2 regions of the Priestia sp. TGN 0903 genome follow, and region 2 is predicted to be linked to the other one. Evidence: riboswitches for the same ligand, from Rfam matches in the RefSeq annotation. Region 2 holds a riboswitch; the other holds the start of a gene.

Region 1 (8,177 bases), on a different contig from region 2:
TGATCGTCTTTGGTTAAAGCAGCTACGATAATTTCCAGCAGTGAAAAAGCAGACGTAAGCGTAGCAAATAGAAATAAAATTAAAAACAGTGCTAAAAAGACGGTGCCAAACGGCATTTTCTCAAATACTGTTGGCAAGACCACAAACAAAAGTCCAGGTCCTTCGGTTGGCTTTAATCCGAATGAAAAAACAGCTGGAAAAATAGCCAAGCCTGCAAGCAGCGAAACAAACAAGTTCAAAATAGCAATGGTGCCCGCTGAACGCGTCAAGCTTACTTTTTTCCCTAAATAAGAGCTATATGTCACCATGCAGGATAATCCTACGCAAAGCGAGAAAAACGACTGACCGAGCGCATAGAGAACAGATGACCCTGTAATGGCTGAAAAATCCGGTTTTAAAAAGAACTTTACTCCGTCCATAGCTCCGTCTAATGTTAAAGAGCGAACCACAATGATAATAAAACAGATAAATAACAGCGGCATCATGTATTTATTAGCACGCTCTATGCCTTTTTGTACGCCTTTTGAAATAACAAACACTGTAATTAATAAAAACAGCGCCTGTGCACCTAATACCACATAAGGTTGGCTAATGACGGCATTGAACAACGGACCGTACTCTTTTCCGCTTAGCATACCGGTTACGCTCATAATCGTATATAAAATCACCCAGCCGCCAACGACGCTGTAAAAGGAAAGCAAAACGACACAGCTGAGTACTCCCAGCCTGCCAATCCATACCCAAGCGGACTTTGGAGCAATTGCTTTATAAGCACTAATCGCTTCTTTTCCCGTATGTCTTCCAATGATAAATTCTGCCAACAGAAGCGGCAATCCAATAAAAATTGTAAATAAAATAAACAACGCAAAAAATGCTCCACCGCCACTGATTCCGGTTACGTATGGAAATTTCCATATCGCTCCTAGACCAATTGCTGCCCCAGCAGATGCTAAAATAAAACCGAGGCGTGAAGACCACTGATTTCCTTTACTCATATAATGTTACTCTCTCCTCTTCTAAACTCAAAACTCACCTGATTAGTACTGTACCATAAATGCAGAAGAAAATCATTCCCGTTTTACTTTTTTCTATAAAACGATATCTATATAGAATAGAAAAAATGAAGAAGCAGCTGCCTCTTCATTTTGAGTTTGATGTTTCTATTCAAAAATTATTCTCTGTACGACGATTCGTCTCCACGGTAGGCTTCTTGATTTGATATTTCTTCAATATGCATATGCCCTTCTCTCTCTAAACGAAGAACTGTACGCTCTGCATCTTCATAACTCTCGCACGTCACTTGTTTATATTCCATATCGTCTTTATCTGTGTAAGCCACTAAATATGTTTCCATTTTAACTCCTCCTATATAAACTATATGTAACGTATGTTGCCTTTTTCGTTTATTTCTAAACATATAGGCTCCAAACATAAAGCCTAGCATACTATAATAGCGGAACTTCAATTTAAAAAGTTGAATTTTTCATTATGCACCGATGCAACATGGAGGTTACGCTTATGACATTTATTTTATCATTCGTACCAATTGTTGTTCCTTTTGGTATTTTAATTAGCTTAATTGCTTTTACAGCTGCTTTTTTACAATCAAAAGAGCATCATAAAAAGCTCTAGCTTACAAAAGCTAGAGCTTCTTTTTAAAAACGTCTATAGCGTTTAATCAGTCCCACAATAATAGCAATTGCTAATAAAACAATCGAGATGATAACAGTAATGACAATTGGCTGATTTCCACTTTGTTTCACCGCAATGGCAATATAAGCCCAAATAAAAACAAGCGGATAAACAGCGTCTCGGTTTTTTAATGTAAACATAATGCCCAGCGCAGCCCCTACCAACAGCATAATAATCGTCCATGCTAACTCATTTAGGCCAAGCAAGTGCTGTATTCCATTTGCTTGAAATACGACAAATACATTAACAATAGTCGCAACAGAAATCCATCCAAGATAAAGCGAAATCGGCAGACGCATAAACCATGTCGTCATCCGAGAATGCTGAATAATGGAATATACAATCATTAATGTGCCTAAAATAAAGAGCATAACTAAAAGGGATAACTTATAGTAATCGTTTTGGAAAATAAAGATCCACGCACTATTTAACAAACAGTTTAGAAAAAACCAAATGCCGATACGTGCATATATTTCCTTTTGATCTTCTCTTGCAAAAAATTGGCGTATAACCCAAATGGTTAATAACAAATAAATAACGCCCCAGATAGCAAAGGCATAACCGGCTGGTGTAAACAACGTAGGAACTTGCGCAGAAGCCTCTGCCGTTGTTTTGCCTCCTATTGGAATCGCATTTGCTAAATAATTCACAAGAAGTGTAATAGCCAAGCCTACTGTATTTAATACAGCATACAAACGAAATTTTGCCATTTTGTTCTCTCCTTTCTTCTATTTATATGGGAATGTTTCGGAGACGAAAACGGCTCTTCCCTTCATTAATACCTCTTCTTCCCTAAAAATATGCATTTTTAAACAAAAATGATTAAAAATAGCTTCAAGAAGCTACCTCTTTAAGAGATAAAAACCGTTAGGGAACAATTTTCCGTAACGCTTTCTATTTTTCAGAATATATGGTAAGTTAAACATAGACTAATAGGAAGTCCACTAGGGGTGCCGACCGGCTGAGACAAGTTTTCTTGATCCCTTTGAACCTGATCTGGCTCATACCAGCGTAGGAAAGTGGCAATGTTCAGTTTTGTACTGTCATTTGCCACTCCGTTTATAAACGGAGTGTTTTTTATTTCCTTTATGTGCTTGTTTGTGACTTCCTCATATTAAAGGAGGATTTTGATGTCATTTTCATCTCAATTAAGACAAGAAGCAAACTATATTTACGAAGCCATTTTTAACCACCCTTTTATTAAAGGAATTGCTGAAGGAGACGTGCCAAAAGAGGCGCTTATTCACTACGTTTCTCAAGACTACGAATACTTAACAGCATTTGTCCGCATTTACGGCGCTGCTTTAACAAAATGCCGCACGCGTACCGAAATGGAAGCCTTTAATGCCGGCATTTCTACGGTATTACATAGTGAAGTACACCCTCATAATAATTTTTGTGAAGTAGCAGGCGTACGCTATGAAGACCTCCACACTGAGGCTCTTTCACCAACGGCCAGCCACTACATTAACCATATGACAAGCGTTGCGCATACAGGCAGCTTAGCGGAAATCATTGCCGTGCTTCTTCCATGTCCGTGGACGTACGTTGAAATTGGCCAGCGCATTACAGAACAAGTAAATCCATCTCCTTCTCATCCTTTTTATGAATGGATTCAGTTTTATAATAATGAAGAAATGAATGGCACAACACAATGGTTTTGTAACAAGCTTGATGAACTCGCCGAACAAGCGACTGAAGAAGAACGTAATCGTATGAAAGATCACTTTATCAAAAGCTGTGAGCTGGAGTATTTATTTTGGGAAATGGCGTATACACAAGAAAAATGGCCGCTTTCTCAGCTTTCACTTTCAAAATAACGAAAAAGCCTCCTATCAGGAGGCTTTTTATTTCAATAATTTTTTAATCATTTTCAAGTTTTGTTTCTCTGAAGGATAGCGGAATGACAAATCAAACTTGGTTGTTTGAGACAGCATGCTTTTAAAATGAGAAAATGTCTGAAAGCTGTCTTTTCCATGATATTGGCCCGTACCGCTTTCTCCAACTCCGCCAAAGGGTAAATATGGCGTAGCGATATGCATAAGCGTATCATTTATACAGCCTCCTCCAAATGAAAGACGCTCCGTTATGACATTTTGTACATTTGCACTTTCCGTAAACAAGTAAAGAGCTAACGGCTTAGCTTTTTCTTGAACTTTATGAATAACTTCGTCTAGCGTTTCGTATTCAATCATAGGAAGAATAGGCCCAAAAATTTCTTCTTGCATAACGTCTGATGTCCAGCTTACTTCACTTAACACCGTAGGTTCTATTGTGAGCGTACTTTTATTATACCCGCCTCCAACTATAGCGTTTCCGTCTTTTAAAAACTCAACTAGCCGAATAAAATGGCGCTCACTGACAATACGGCCGTAGCGCTCACTTTCAAGCGGATTACTACCGTAAAATTGATAAATCGCTTCGCGAAGTTTCTCCACTAGCTGCGCTTTTACCTTTTTATGCACGAGCAAATAATCGGGAGCAACGCACGTTTGGCCTGCATTCATTCCTTTGCCAAACATAATTCGCTTCGCTGCAAGATCTAGGTTTGCATCTTCATGTACAATGCACGGACTTTTTCCTCCTAGCTCCAGCGTGACGGGAATAAGCTGCTTCCCTGCTTCTTGCATAATAATTTTCCCTACATTTACACTTCCCGTAAAGAAAATATAATCGAGGGGCTGTTTTAAAAGCAGGCTCGTCGTGTCTACAGCGCCTTCAATCACCGTCACAAATGCGGGATCAAAAGCCTCAGCTAGTAATTCTTGTATAACCCGAGATACGCTAGGCGTTAATTCAGAAGGCTTTATAATCGCCGTGTTTCCAGCGGCAATCGCTCCTACTAAAGGAGACAGCGCTAATTGAAACGGATAGTTCCACGGAGCAATAATTAACGCGACTCCATACGGTTCAGGAACAATTTTCCCTTTAGAGCCCACGTGTGTTAAAGCGGTTTTTACTTTTTTAGGCTTCATCCATTTTGCTAAATGCTTAAGCGTAAACCGAATTTCCTCTAGTAAAATCCCAATTTCCGACGTGTACGCCTCTACTTCAGATTTATTCAAGTCTTGTTTTAAAGCATCCATAATTCTCTGCTCGTTTTGTTTGACTGCGTCTCTGAGCTTATTCAGCGCTTGAATGCGGCTGCTGATGCTCTTTGTCTTTTGTGCATAGAAATACTGCTTTTGTGTAGAGACAATATGTTCAATGACCGTTTCATCTGTGATATAGAATTGCTCGTGGTTCATCTCTTTCATCTCCCTATAAACATTCAGCTTCAACTGTAGCAAGCAAGCTTTTTAATAGCTCAACTGCCTCGTTTAAAGCCAATGAATAATATCTCTGCGTTCCTTTTTGCTCAATTTGCACAAGCTTTTGATCACGTAAAATTTTTAAATGATGAGAAATTGCCGGTCGTGATAAAGTAGACTCGTTTGCAATTTCATTAACGGTTAAAGGCTCTTTTTCCGCGAGCAGCAAAATAATATCTTGTCTTGCTGAATCACTTAGAGCCTGAAAAATAGGAATGCTGGCACGAAATAACTCCACTGCTTTTTCACTCATAAATATTCTCCTTTATTTAATTTCTTGTGTTCTGCGGACAACGGATGAAAGCCACTTTCTTGGTACAAAGCGCGGGATGAAGGTGGCGAGACGAAACTGTACTCCTGGTACGATAACCGTCTGCCCTTTCATAAATTTTTTATAGCCCGCTTTAGCAACTGCTTCTACATCCATTGCACCGCTTTGAAAAAGCTTGGAATTGCTCAGCTGAGCCCGGTCGCTAAAACCCGTTTTAGTTGGACCCGGGCATAGAGCACTTACCGTTACATTGGTACCTCTTAATTCATTTTCAAGGGCCTCTGTGAAAGATAATACGTACGCTTTTGTTGCGTAATACACTGTCATAAGCGGACCCGGCATAAATGCAGCAACGGACGCAATGTTTAAAATTTTCCCGTGATTTCTTTTGACCATATCGGGTAAAAATAATTTTGTTAAATGAGTTAATGCTCGGATATTTAAGTCAATCATGTTTAACTCTTCATCTAAAGCTGTTTCAATAAATTTACCGTATAGTCCAAAACCTGCATTGTTCACTAAATAATCAACGTGCATTTCTTTATTTTTAAGTTCTTCATACAGTGACTGTATCTCTTCTTCTCTTGATAAATCCTTTACAACCGTTATTACGTCAATATTATAAGTAGATTTTAAATTCTCTCTAATCGCTGTTAGTTTATCAGCACTTCTGGCAACTAAAATTAAAGAATGGCCATCCTTTGCGAATTGATAAGCTAACTCTTTACCTATTCCTCCGGACGCACCGGTGATGAGCGCATAATGCTGTGACATAGTGTTCACTCCTTATGTTTATATGTTCAAGAACTTAAACACTTAAACTTATCTTATAGGATTCATTTTTTCCCGTCAACTGTTTTCTATACTCTCCTTTTCTTTTATGTTTTCCATTTTTGCCATTTGCGCATTTCTGTACATTTTTTTACAAAATATGCGTTTTCTTTACATAGAAGGCTAATGTCGTCTAGTTTTGACAACCTTTGTCACCTAGCAGGAAAACAAGTGAAGATATGGTGAATACAACATACAACAAATAATCCATTACATAGTTGGATGAAAATAGATAAGGGAGGAAATGAAAAATGATGGAGACGTATACAATTAAAAAAGTAAGTGATCAATTAGAGGTAGAAAAGAAAACGTTAAAACAATGGGAAAAATTATTGGGCAGCTATTTAACAATTGAACGAGTAGATGGGGCCCGTGTCTATACAGAGGAACAAATTGAATTATTTAATGATATTAAACAGCTGTTTGATGAACAATGTACGTTAGATGAAGTCAAAGAATATGTTCAGCTGCTGATAAAGGAACAAGAAGAGCAGGAGCATTTAGTGATGGAATCAGAGGCAGCGGTTTCAAAAGAAGAAGAACCAGCAAAGTTGAAAACTGCTAAAAAAGAAAACGTCATTGATTTTCAAGAACACTCCAATAAACAAATGAAGCAAGAAAAGAAAAAAGCTGCTGAAAAGCAGGAAAGCATTTCAGAGAATAAGCAAGAGAAGACCCCTCCTATACCTGAAGCACGATTAGCTACTGAAGAAGAAAAGCAGGCTATTTCTGCTTCTATTGAAGAACCAAAACCAAACGACCTTGTCGTGAATGAAAAAGAGCTGCTTCAAGGGGAACTAGTAGAAGCTGTTCGCCGCTATGAAGATGTGTTTGAAGTACTTGATACGTTTAAAGCTGATTTGTTAAAAGAAATGCGAGAAGGAATGCGAAATGAAGTTCGGGAAGAAATTGTCGGAGAAGTAAAAAAAGAGCTTGAAAAAAGTGCTACTCAAACTGTAGAAATGGTGGAGTCGGTCGGGGCATATATCTCTGAGTCTTCAGAACGCAGCGCAAGAGATGTAGAAAATATGTCTAAAAAAATTATCCGTTCTAACGAAAAATCGTTTGATGAAGTCACTTCTTTGATTGAAGATTATTCAACAATTGCGGAAGAAAAAACAGAGGATATGCGCCTGTTCATGAAAGATGTCATGGAGAATGCGGATGAATCCTCTAAAGAAATGCAGTATTTATTAGACCGATTCTCAAGCAATTCTACCGTTGCAATGAATCAAGTAAAATTTATGGTTGAAAAATTAAATAATTCTTCAACTAATACGACAGAAGAGCTTCGTGATTTAATTGATTCGATGAATGAAGAACGAGTCTATTATTTGAAAGAAATGGAGAAAGAGCGTAAGCTTCATCGTCAAAGCGTAGCTGAACGCGAAGAAATGTTTAGTGATTTTGTCCAAACCTTTAGACAAACCGCCGCTGCTGATATGAAGCGAAAACGGAAGTGGTGGAAGCTGTTTCTCTCCTGAAAACACCGGCCCTATGGTAATAGGGCCGGTGTTTTTTGATGGTATAAGCACTAGTAGTTTGTCCGGACGAAACGTTAAGGTAACCTATGCTGATGAGACGTTATACTTTGAAAAACATGATAGCCGCTTACCGATACGCCTATAGTTCCCGCTCCCGGAAACACTGTATCTCCGCATAACCACAGCCCTTGTAAGCCAGATCGATGCGAAATGCTGTTGAACAAGGCATGATCTAACGTTTGCGGAAAGCCTCCCACTCCGCCGTTTGGGCGAGAAGTGAACCTTTCCCATGCTTTAGGAGCTCCTGAAATTTGATGCTCTGCTTCTTCAATGTTAGGAATGATAGTTTTAATTCCTGCTATCATTTTTTTCTCAAGAACTTGTTTTTGAACATCATAGGTTTCCTTGTTACTCCACTTGCTAAGCTCAATGTGAGTAGATGCTGTAATTGTACGCTTGCCTTCCGGCGCACGAAAACGATCGTCAGGATGAGACACGGAAATAAATAAATGATTTCCTTCCGTCATCTCGCCTTGTTCGGATTGAAGCACTTGCTGAAACAACTCTACCTTCTGCGGAAGATCTCTT
Region 2 (8,177 bases):
TTGTTTCCACATCTTTTTCAAGCGGGAAGTTTGATTTATCTTGATTATCTAACAAAATTTGAAGTGATTCTTTTGGATGTTTCTCCGTGTATTCATACCCTTTTGTCGCGGCACGCCAAAACGCTTTAATCGTATCAGAATCTTTTGCCCACGTTTGATCCCCTGTAACGGCCACTAGCTCGTAATAAGATGGCACGCCGTAATCTGACGGATCAATGTCAACCGTTTTGTATCCTTTTTTGTGAAGCAATGGTACTTCGTGGTTAATATACGCACCTATTACAGCATCTACTTTTTTGCTAATCAGCGATGAATTTAACTCAAACCCTACGTCTACTAGTTTTACTTTATTCGGATCTCCTCCATCGCTTTTCACCATTTTCTTTAGAACAGATTCACTTAATGGTGTTCCGCTGTATCCTACTACTTTTCCTTCTAAATCTTTAGGACGCTTAATACCGCTATCTTTCAATGCCACAACCCGGTTTAGCGGAGATCTTACAATCGCTCCTACCGACTTTACCGGCACATCTTCATTTGCTCGTGCCATTGCTACATCAGGCTGATAGTAAAGGCCGAGCGTGACTTTCCCTGCAGCTGCTAAATTAAGCGAGTCTGTTGGATTAGCAGGAAATTGTACTTTTACATTCAGCCCTTCTTTTTTGAAATATCCTTTTTCTTGTGCAGCGTAAATGAAGCTGTGCACTGCATTTGGATACCAATCAAGCATAATTGTAACGTCTTTTAATTTTTTACTGTCACCAGCTTTATTTTCCTTGTCCTGACCGCAAGCAGCGAGCATCAAAACAAGCAGCAGGCTTAAGCTAATCGCAAACCATTTTTTCATTCTGTTTTCCTCCACTTTAATGAACGTTTTTCGAAACCTACTACAATAATAAAAAATAAAATACCAAGCGCGGATAAAATCACAATTGGTGCAAATACACCAGCTGCATCAAACTGTGTCATCATGCGACGACTGAAATATCCTAAGCCTGCTTGCGCACCCAACCATTCCCCAATGGCAGCACCTATTATACTAAAGGTAACCGCTACTTTGAGTCCCGAATAAAAATGAGGCAGTGCAGAAGGAATGTTCAACTTAAAGAAAATATCTTTTTTTGTTGCTCCCATCGTTAACATGAGTTCTTTTAACTCTTTGTTTGTAGAACGAAGCCCGTCAAATGTGCTAACGGTAATGGGAAAAAACGTAATTAATACGGTCACAATCACTTTGCTCCAAATGGAGTAGCCAAACCACAGCACAAATACAGGAGCAATGGCAATGGTCGGAATCATTTGTGACGCAATAATAAGCGGATAAAAAGCACGCTCAATAAGCGGACTCCAATTCATCCACACAGCCAGCAGAACCCCTAGCACAACGGATATTACAAGCCCAATTACGACAATAGATAACGTAGCTGGTAAATGCTTAAACAATAAATCCATTCGCAGCTCCCAAAGCTTCGTTAAAATACCGCTGGGCGTTGGTAAAATAAACGGATAGTTTACAATGCGTGCTCCAATTTCCCAAGCAGCCAGCAAAATGACTACTAAAATCACTGAAGCCCCGTACTTTTTCATGTGTTCACCTTCGATCTTAGCTGTTCAATTAAATAATCTTTCACATCAAGCACTCGCTGTTGATTCAGATCTTTTTGCGTTCGAGGTCTGCTAAGCGGCACTTGAATTTCTTCAAGACAACTTACTGGCTTGTCTGAAAAGATAAAAATGCGATCTGATAAAAAAAGCGCTTCATTGACGTCATGAGTGATAAATAAGATGCTATGCTTACGCTTTTGCCATTGGTCAAGCAGCCATTCCTGCATCGATAAACGTGTGATTGCATCAAGTGCACTAAAAGGCTCATCTAAAAGCAGCACGTTAGAACCGCTTAATACCGTCCGAAGAAAAGAAACGCGCTGCTTCATCCCTCCGGATAAATCACTTGGAAAACGGTTTTCATACCCTTTTAGGCCAAACTCTTCAAGCAGCTGAGACACTTGCTTATGAGCACTTGCTTTTGATACATTGTGAAGCTCAAGAGGCAGTGCTGCATTGTCTAGAATCGTACGCCACGGAAGCAGCAAATCTTGCTGCGGCATATAGCCTACTTTTCCTAGTCGCTTTTCATAAGACTTTCCGTTAATCACGATATCGCCTTCACTCTGCTGTTCAAGACCTGTAATGAGACGAAACAACGTACTTTTCCCAGAGCCGCTCGCTCCAACGATACTGACAAACTCGCCTTCTTTCACGTCTAAGTTTAATGATTTTAAAATCGCTTGATCACCGTTCTTGTACGTAAAACTGACGTTTTGAAAAGATAACACAGACCTATTCATGAATTGGCCACATCGCTTCGTTATAAGCCATATCCCAGAACATATACTCAAAACGCGTCGTATTCAAGAAAATTTCTTCAAGCTTTTCTAATTCCACTTCTGATTTATCTTCAGTAAGTGAGTCAAATAAATTGATACACCATGTCGCCAGTTCTCCAAATTCTTCTGAGCTGTACATTTCAATCCACTCACGGTAAAACTCATTGTTAGCTCCAGGCTTTTCACTAAGTTCTTTTCCTATTTCCCAGTAGCTCCACATACAAGGCAAAAGAGCGGCTACTAATTCAGCTAATGTTCCACTTTGACCAACGTGCAGCATATAGTGCGTGTATGCAAGCGTTGTAGGAGATGGCTGCGCTTTTTCTAATTCTTTTTGGCTGATTTCAAATTTCTTGGCATACTCACGGTGCAGACTCATTTCTTCGTTTAATGTAGAATCTAAAAGGGCTGCAAATTTCCCCATCGTTTGAAGATCGGTAGCTTTCATGGCTCCAATCGCAAATAATTTGGCATAATCAATTAGGTAAAGGTAATCTTGAATCATGTAGAAGCGAAACTTCTCCTTTTCAAGCGTTCCATCTCCCATCCCCTGTACGAAGGGATGATTATGATTTTGACGCCAAATAGGCTGCAGCTTTTCGTATAATCGTTCACTAAATTTCATGATGATCACTCCTTATGCGTATGCAGCCACGTATAAATGAACTGCACTATCACTTTTGTATATTGAACAAGCTGATTAATATCTAATTGTTCGTTCACAGCATGTGCATTTGCTAAATTTCCCGGACCGTAAATAGCGGCGGGAATTCCCGCATCAGCTAGCCATCCCCCGTCTGTTACGCTAGTTGACACATCAATTGGAGGCTTTTTCCCTTCCATTTGTTCATGAGTATTTGCAAGCAGCTGCACTCCTGCATGATTTTCATCAATTTCTAATGACGGAAAGATTTCTCCTCTGTCTTCAATCATTGATGTGCCTCCCCATTCAAAGGTTGGCAGATTATCTTTTAACCATGGATCTGCTTTTGCAATAGCTATAATATATTCTTCCACTTCTTTTGATACTTGGTCGTACGATTCATTAGGATAATAGTGAACGGTGATCCACAGCCTGCATTCATCTGCAATAAAAGCAGCATGTCTTCCGCCTTCGATTACTGCTGGATTAATCGTATTTGTCCCTGGCAAAAATCCTGGATAGCTCTTTGTAACAGCCCAGTGACGCTCCAATTCTTGTAGCCCTCCGATCACTTTTGCCATCTTTTCAATAGCGCTTGCGGCTAACAGCCCTCCTCCAGCATGAATCATACTTCGGCGTGTACCGTCATGATAGGTTTTACTGCTTTTTATCGTAATCCATCCCGTGATCACTCCGCCTTGACCTTGAATATGTAAATCACTTGTATCGACTACAAGCGCAAAATCAGCTGTATACCCTTTCTGACAGCATTGCAGCGTACCTGCCTCTCCTACTTCTTCTCCTACAACGGATTCAAAAATCAAGTCTCCTGGCAGCTCGATTCCTGCTTCTGTTAAAAGCTGCACAGCAAATAATGCTCCCGCCAAACCGCCTTTCATATCAGCAACTCCGCGTCCAATTATCATATTGTCTTTTACAACAGCTTCAAACGGATTGGTTTCCCAATTTTCATTTTCTTGTACCTCAGCAACATCCATATGGCCGTTAATAATCAAGCTTTGATAGTCAGCCGATTTTTGTCCTTTTAACGTTCCCACTACGATAGGGTCGTTAGAATATAAGTCCCACATATCAATGGAAAAACCGCAGTTTTTAAGAAAATCTGCTACGTACAGCTGCGCTTCATGAGAATTTCGTGCAGGAGGCGCTGGCGTTTTATACGAAACAAGCGTTGTTAATAACTGGATTAAATCTCCTTTGCGCTCCTCTACCTGTTTGACAAGCAAATCAATTGTTTCTTTCATGTATGACACCTTCCTTTACGCATAAAAAAACACTTCTTTCGCAGGAAAGAAGTGTTTTTGTTTATGTACACAAAATTATTATAACGAGTTCGTAAGGAAATCCTATACAAAACATCCATTACAATACCTCTTTCCTACGCTAGTATTACCTAGTTCAGGTTATAAGGGTTAAGACTTATCGTCTCTCTCAGCTTCGAAAGCACCCCTAGTGGTGTTGTATCTCTATGAAATTAATCTATTATCATATGTTTACCTGTAATAGTTTTATCATAGTAAAGCGTTTTATTCAATAGAAAGGTTCATGATATGGTAATGAAAATAGTTTCCTTTTTAGTAGTAAAAGAAAAAGCACACACCTTTTTCATGCAGTGTGTGCTCTTTGTTTTTGTGACATTACTAGTTAGCTATTGGCTTCTTTAAAAATACGCCGTTTTTTCCTTCAGACAGTAATAAGCTCAAGCTTTTGCCCCGGTCTCACTAATGAAAGCAGCTCATGATCTTCTTCTATTACATACCCAATCACATTCACATTAGCATTTGCAGACAAATTCCTTTTAGCTATTTGAACCTCTCCTCTGTAACGTCCGTAGCCATCATTGTCCATTGTAATTGCTCCGATTCTGCGTTCTACTGTATGAAATGGCAGCACTGGTTTTACAGATCGTGTATCAACCAAACGCAGAACGTCTCTTGATACATCCGGACGCACGCTGTACGTTCCCTGTATATGAGGTGAACGAATGCGTAGCGGAATAATGCGGTTTTCTTGATATTGAACTAAACGTTTTAATAAATTTGAACTGGCGTATGGATCTCCAATATAAACCTCCGTTACTCCGCATCCGTATAAATCTACTGCAGAGGTAAAAGGACATTTATTACGGTCTTTTTCTCTAGTAGGAAGTCCTTGATAAATAGGTCCTCTCTTTTCGCCTTCTCCAGGAATATAAGCACAAACTGGAATACGAAGTTCATTAAATAAATCTGTTTGCTGTTGAAAAAACGTTTCTTCAAGCCCTGTTTCAGGCCGCGGATAAAAATTATGCCAAGCAAGCAGCTGATGATGATGAAGGCCTGCAGATAATAGCGCTTCTATTTCTAGTTTTGACACTGTACTTGCATTAAGGGCAATATAAAACTCATCCGCAAGTAAAATCGTTTCTTCTACGCTAAAGCCATCGTCTAGTCTAATACCTGATACGCCAAGTGAAGATAGAGTCATAAGGCTTTCGATACCTAAATGAACCGGTGTATGCTTAGATACATCTGCATACACGCTTATTCCACAATCTCTAGCCACATGAAGCAATTCTTTTGCCCGTTCAGCTAAATCTCCTTTTTCCTCTGGAATGTGAAGTGAAGTGAATGCGCGTGTAACGCCGCATTCACTCGCTTCTACTAATCTTTGTTTGGCATCTCTATCGTTCAAATAAAACGAAATGCCAATCATTCAAACTCCCTCGCCATTTCATCGTTAAATCCAAAGAAATAGGTACAAATAAAGCCTGCTGCGTAAGCAATAACTAATCCAAGTAAATAAAGAAGAATTTGATGCGCATGAACTAAAAACGTAAGCGGCAAACCCGATACTCCCACTGCTACAGTTGCAATATGGAAGTGCGCCTGAAATGCTCCGCCGATTCCTGCTCCAAGACAAGCGGTTAAGAATGGACGCCCTAAAGGAAGTGTGACTCCAAAAATAAGCGGCTCTCCGATTCCGAGCAGCCCTGAAGGAAGTGCGCCTCCAATTGCTCGCTTTAAGCGTTTTTTCTTTGTTTTGATATAAATAGCAAAAGCTGCACCAACCTGACCGGCTCCGCCCATTGCTAGTATAGGAAGAAGCGGATCATCTCCAATCGAATTAATAAGCTCTAAATGGACCGGAGTAAGACCTTGATGCAGTCCTGTAATAACGAGCGGCAAAAACGTTGCCCCTAAAACAAAGCCTGCTACAACTCCTCCAACCTCTAAAACTCCTAAAAGACCTTTTGTGATTCCATCTGAAATGAAGCCGCCGATTGGCATGAATACCACATACGTAATAATTCCTGTAATTAACACCGTAACGGTTGGTGTAATAATAATATCCAGTGACTGTGGGACAAATTTACGTACTCGTTTTTCTAACACGGCCATAAAGATTGCTGCAAGCAGCACTCCTATTAAGCCCCCACGCCCCGGCAAAAGTGCTTCACCAAAAAGTTTAATATCAGCTACGGCAGGATTAATGACTAAAATGCCCGCTAAGCCTCCTAGAGCTGGCGAACCACCAAATTCTTTTGCTGCATTAATACCTACTAAAATACCCAGATAGGCAAATAAACCGCTTCCGATAACGGTTAAAAGAATAGCAATCTGTGAATCTGCCGGAAGCCACTTCGCCTGCACAGCTGCTTTTGTCACTCCGGTAATAAGTCCAGATGCTACAAGAGCAGGTATTAACGGAATAAAAATACTTGCAATTCGGCGAAGCAACAGCTTAAACGGAGTTGCATTTTTTTCTTTCAGCTCCGATTTCCGCTGTGCTGCACGATCTTCTAAGTTAATACCGCCGGATTCATCAATTAACTTTCCAAATTCTTCTGTTACTTTGTTCACTTTGCCCGGCCCAATAATGATTTGCAGCGTTTCTTCTTCCACTAATCCGAGCACGCCTTCAAGTTTTCGTATATCTGCCTTTTTAACAATTGAATCATCTTTTATAGTCACACGCAGCCGCGTCATACAATGCGTATACGCTTCAATATTGGATGCTCCCCCAAGCATCTCCAAAACAGCCTTTGCTAATTGATGATTATCTAAAGACATGTTAATCCCCCTTTGTATTTTCCTCTTAGATGGATACGCCACTGAGGAAACAGACCACAAAATCCCCTTTTTGTAATCGTTTTCTTTTTTTATTTCTTATCTTTCAAAAACTGAATGGCATCTCTTGTTTTGTCAATATACTCAATCGTCTGGTCGTACTGCTGCGCTGCAATACTTAAAAATAAAACATCAATCACATAAAGCTGGGCTAAACGAGACGATGTTGCTGCGCTTCGAAACGGCGCTTCTTGAGAATAAGACGTATACAAACAAATATCTGCTAAAGACGAAACGGTAGACTGTCCGTACTTAGTTAAGCTAATCGTCTTTACTCCGCGATTTTTAGCTAAAGATAAGACGTTGCTTACTTCAGGAGTCTCTCCTGAAAAAGAAATACCCACAACTACATCGTCTTTACTTGCATTTGCGATGAGTGTAGCTGCTAAATGGCTATCCGCAAAAGCCGTCGCATTTTTATTAATTCGAAGAAATTTTTGCTGCGCATCTATAGCAATAATATGTGAAGCACCAATTCCGAAAAAATGAATGTTTTTTGCTCCAATCAGCGCCAAAACAGCCCGCTCTACTTCTTTATAATTCACAAGCTCAGCCGTATCACTTAGACTTTGAATGCTGTTGCTTGCCGTTTTTTTGACAATAGATTGAATTGTTTCATTTGTTTCAATATCACGGTATCCTTGTTCTGTATCTTTAGCTAAATCACCGGCTACTCTAACCTTTAATTCTTGAAAGCCGCTAACCCCGATAGATTTACACAAACGAATAACAGCAGCACTGCTCGCATTCGCTAGTCTTCCTAGTTCCCCAGCCGTACTGTTTACCACAGTATGCGGGTTGTTTAAAATATATTCAGCAATTTTCCGCTCCGAATCTGGAAGCTTAGCCACCGTGTTTTTAATCATTGTTAATCCGCCTGTTGACATCGTTTCTCTCCTTTATACGTAATGTTCAATCGCTTTTCTCACATACCCCCCCGCATTATTCAGTAACATCTTTGCGGTGTCGTAATTTTCATTTGTTTTGATCATAACCACTGCTGTTTTTACCTCATTA

The links. A riboswitch is a leader RNA that binds a small molecule or an ion and turns the genes downstream of it on or off. The one in region 2 is predicted to bind thiamine pyrophosphate.
Region 1: linked by a shared signal. The riboswitch ahead of tenA (thiaminase II) and the one ahead of ACRPLY_RS17130 (acetylornithine deacetylase) in region 2 are both predicted to bind thiamine pyrophosphate.

The regions. Positions count from the first base shown of each region.
Region 1 is NZ_JBOZGL010000001.1:573,071-581,247, forward strand. Features, by position in the region: gene ACRPLY_RS02995 (sodium-dependent transporter) at 1-995, opposite strand, end outside; gene ACRPLY_RS03000 (hypothetical protein) at 1,172-1,354, opposite strand; gene ACRPLY_RS03005 (TspO/MBR family protein) at 1,656-2,402, opposite strand; TPP riboswitch at 2,629-2,727, shown strand; gene tenA (thiaminase II) at 2,823-3,512, shown strand; gene ACRPLY_RS03015 (aldehyde dehydrogenase) at 3,540-4,940, opposite strand; gene ACRPLY_RS03020 (ArsR/SmtB family transcription factor) at 4,954-5,256, opposite strand; gene ACRPLY_RS03025 (SDR family NAD(P)-dependent oxidoreductase) at 5,269-6,048, opposite strand; gene ACRPLY_RS03030 (helix-turn-helix domain-containing protein) at 6,357-7,589, shown strand; gene ACRPLY_RS03035 (FAD-dependent oxidoreductase) at 7,664-8,177, opposite strand, start outside.
Region 2 is NZ_JBOZGL010000004.1:542,782-550,958, forward strand. Features, by position in the region: gene ACRPLY_RS17110 (ABC transporter substrate-binding protein) at 1-847, opposite strand, end outside; gene ACRPLY_RS17115 (ABC transporter permease) at 844-1,587, opposite strand; gene ACRPLY_RS17120 (ABC transporter ATP-binding protein) at 1,584-2,348, opposite strand; gene tenA (thiaminase II) at 2,341-3,012, opposite strand; gene ACRPLY_RS17130 (acetylornithine deacetylase) at 3,018-4,295, opposite strand; TPP riboswitch at 4,410-4,512, opposite strand; gene ACRPLY_RS17135 (MupG family TIM beta-alpha barrel fold protein) at 4,735-5,745, opposite strand; gene ACRPLY_RS17140 (PTS transporter subunit EIIC) at 5,742-7,103, opposite strand; gene ACRPLY_RS17145 (MurR/RpiR family transcriptional regulator) at 7,193-8,047, opposite strand; gene murQ (N-acetylmuramic acid 6-phosphate etherase) at 8,060-8,177, opposite strand, start outside.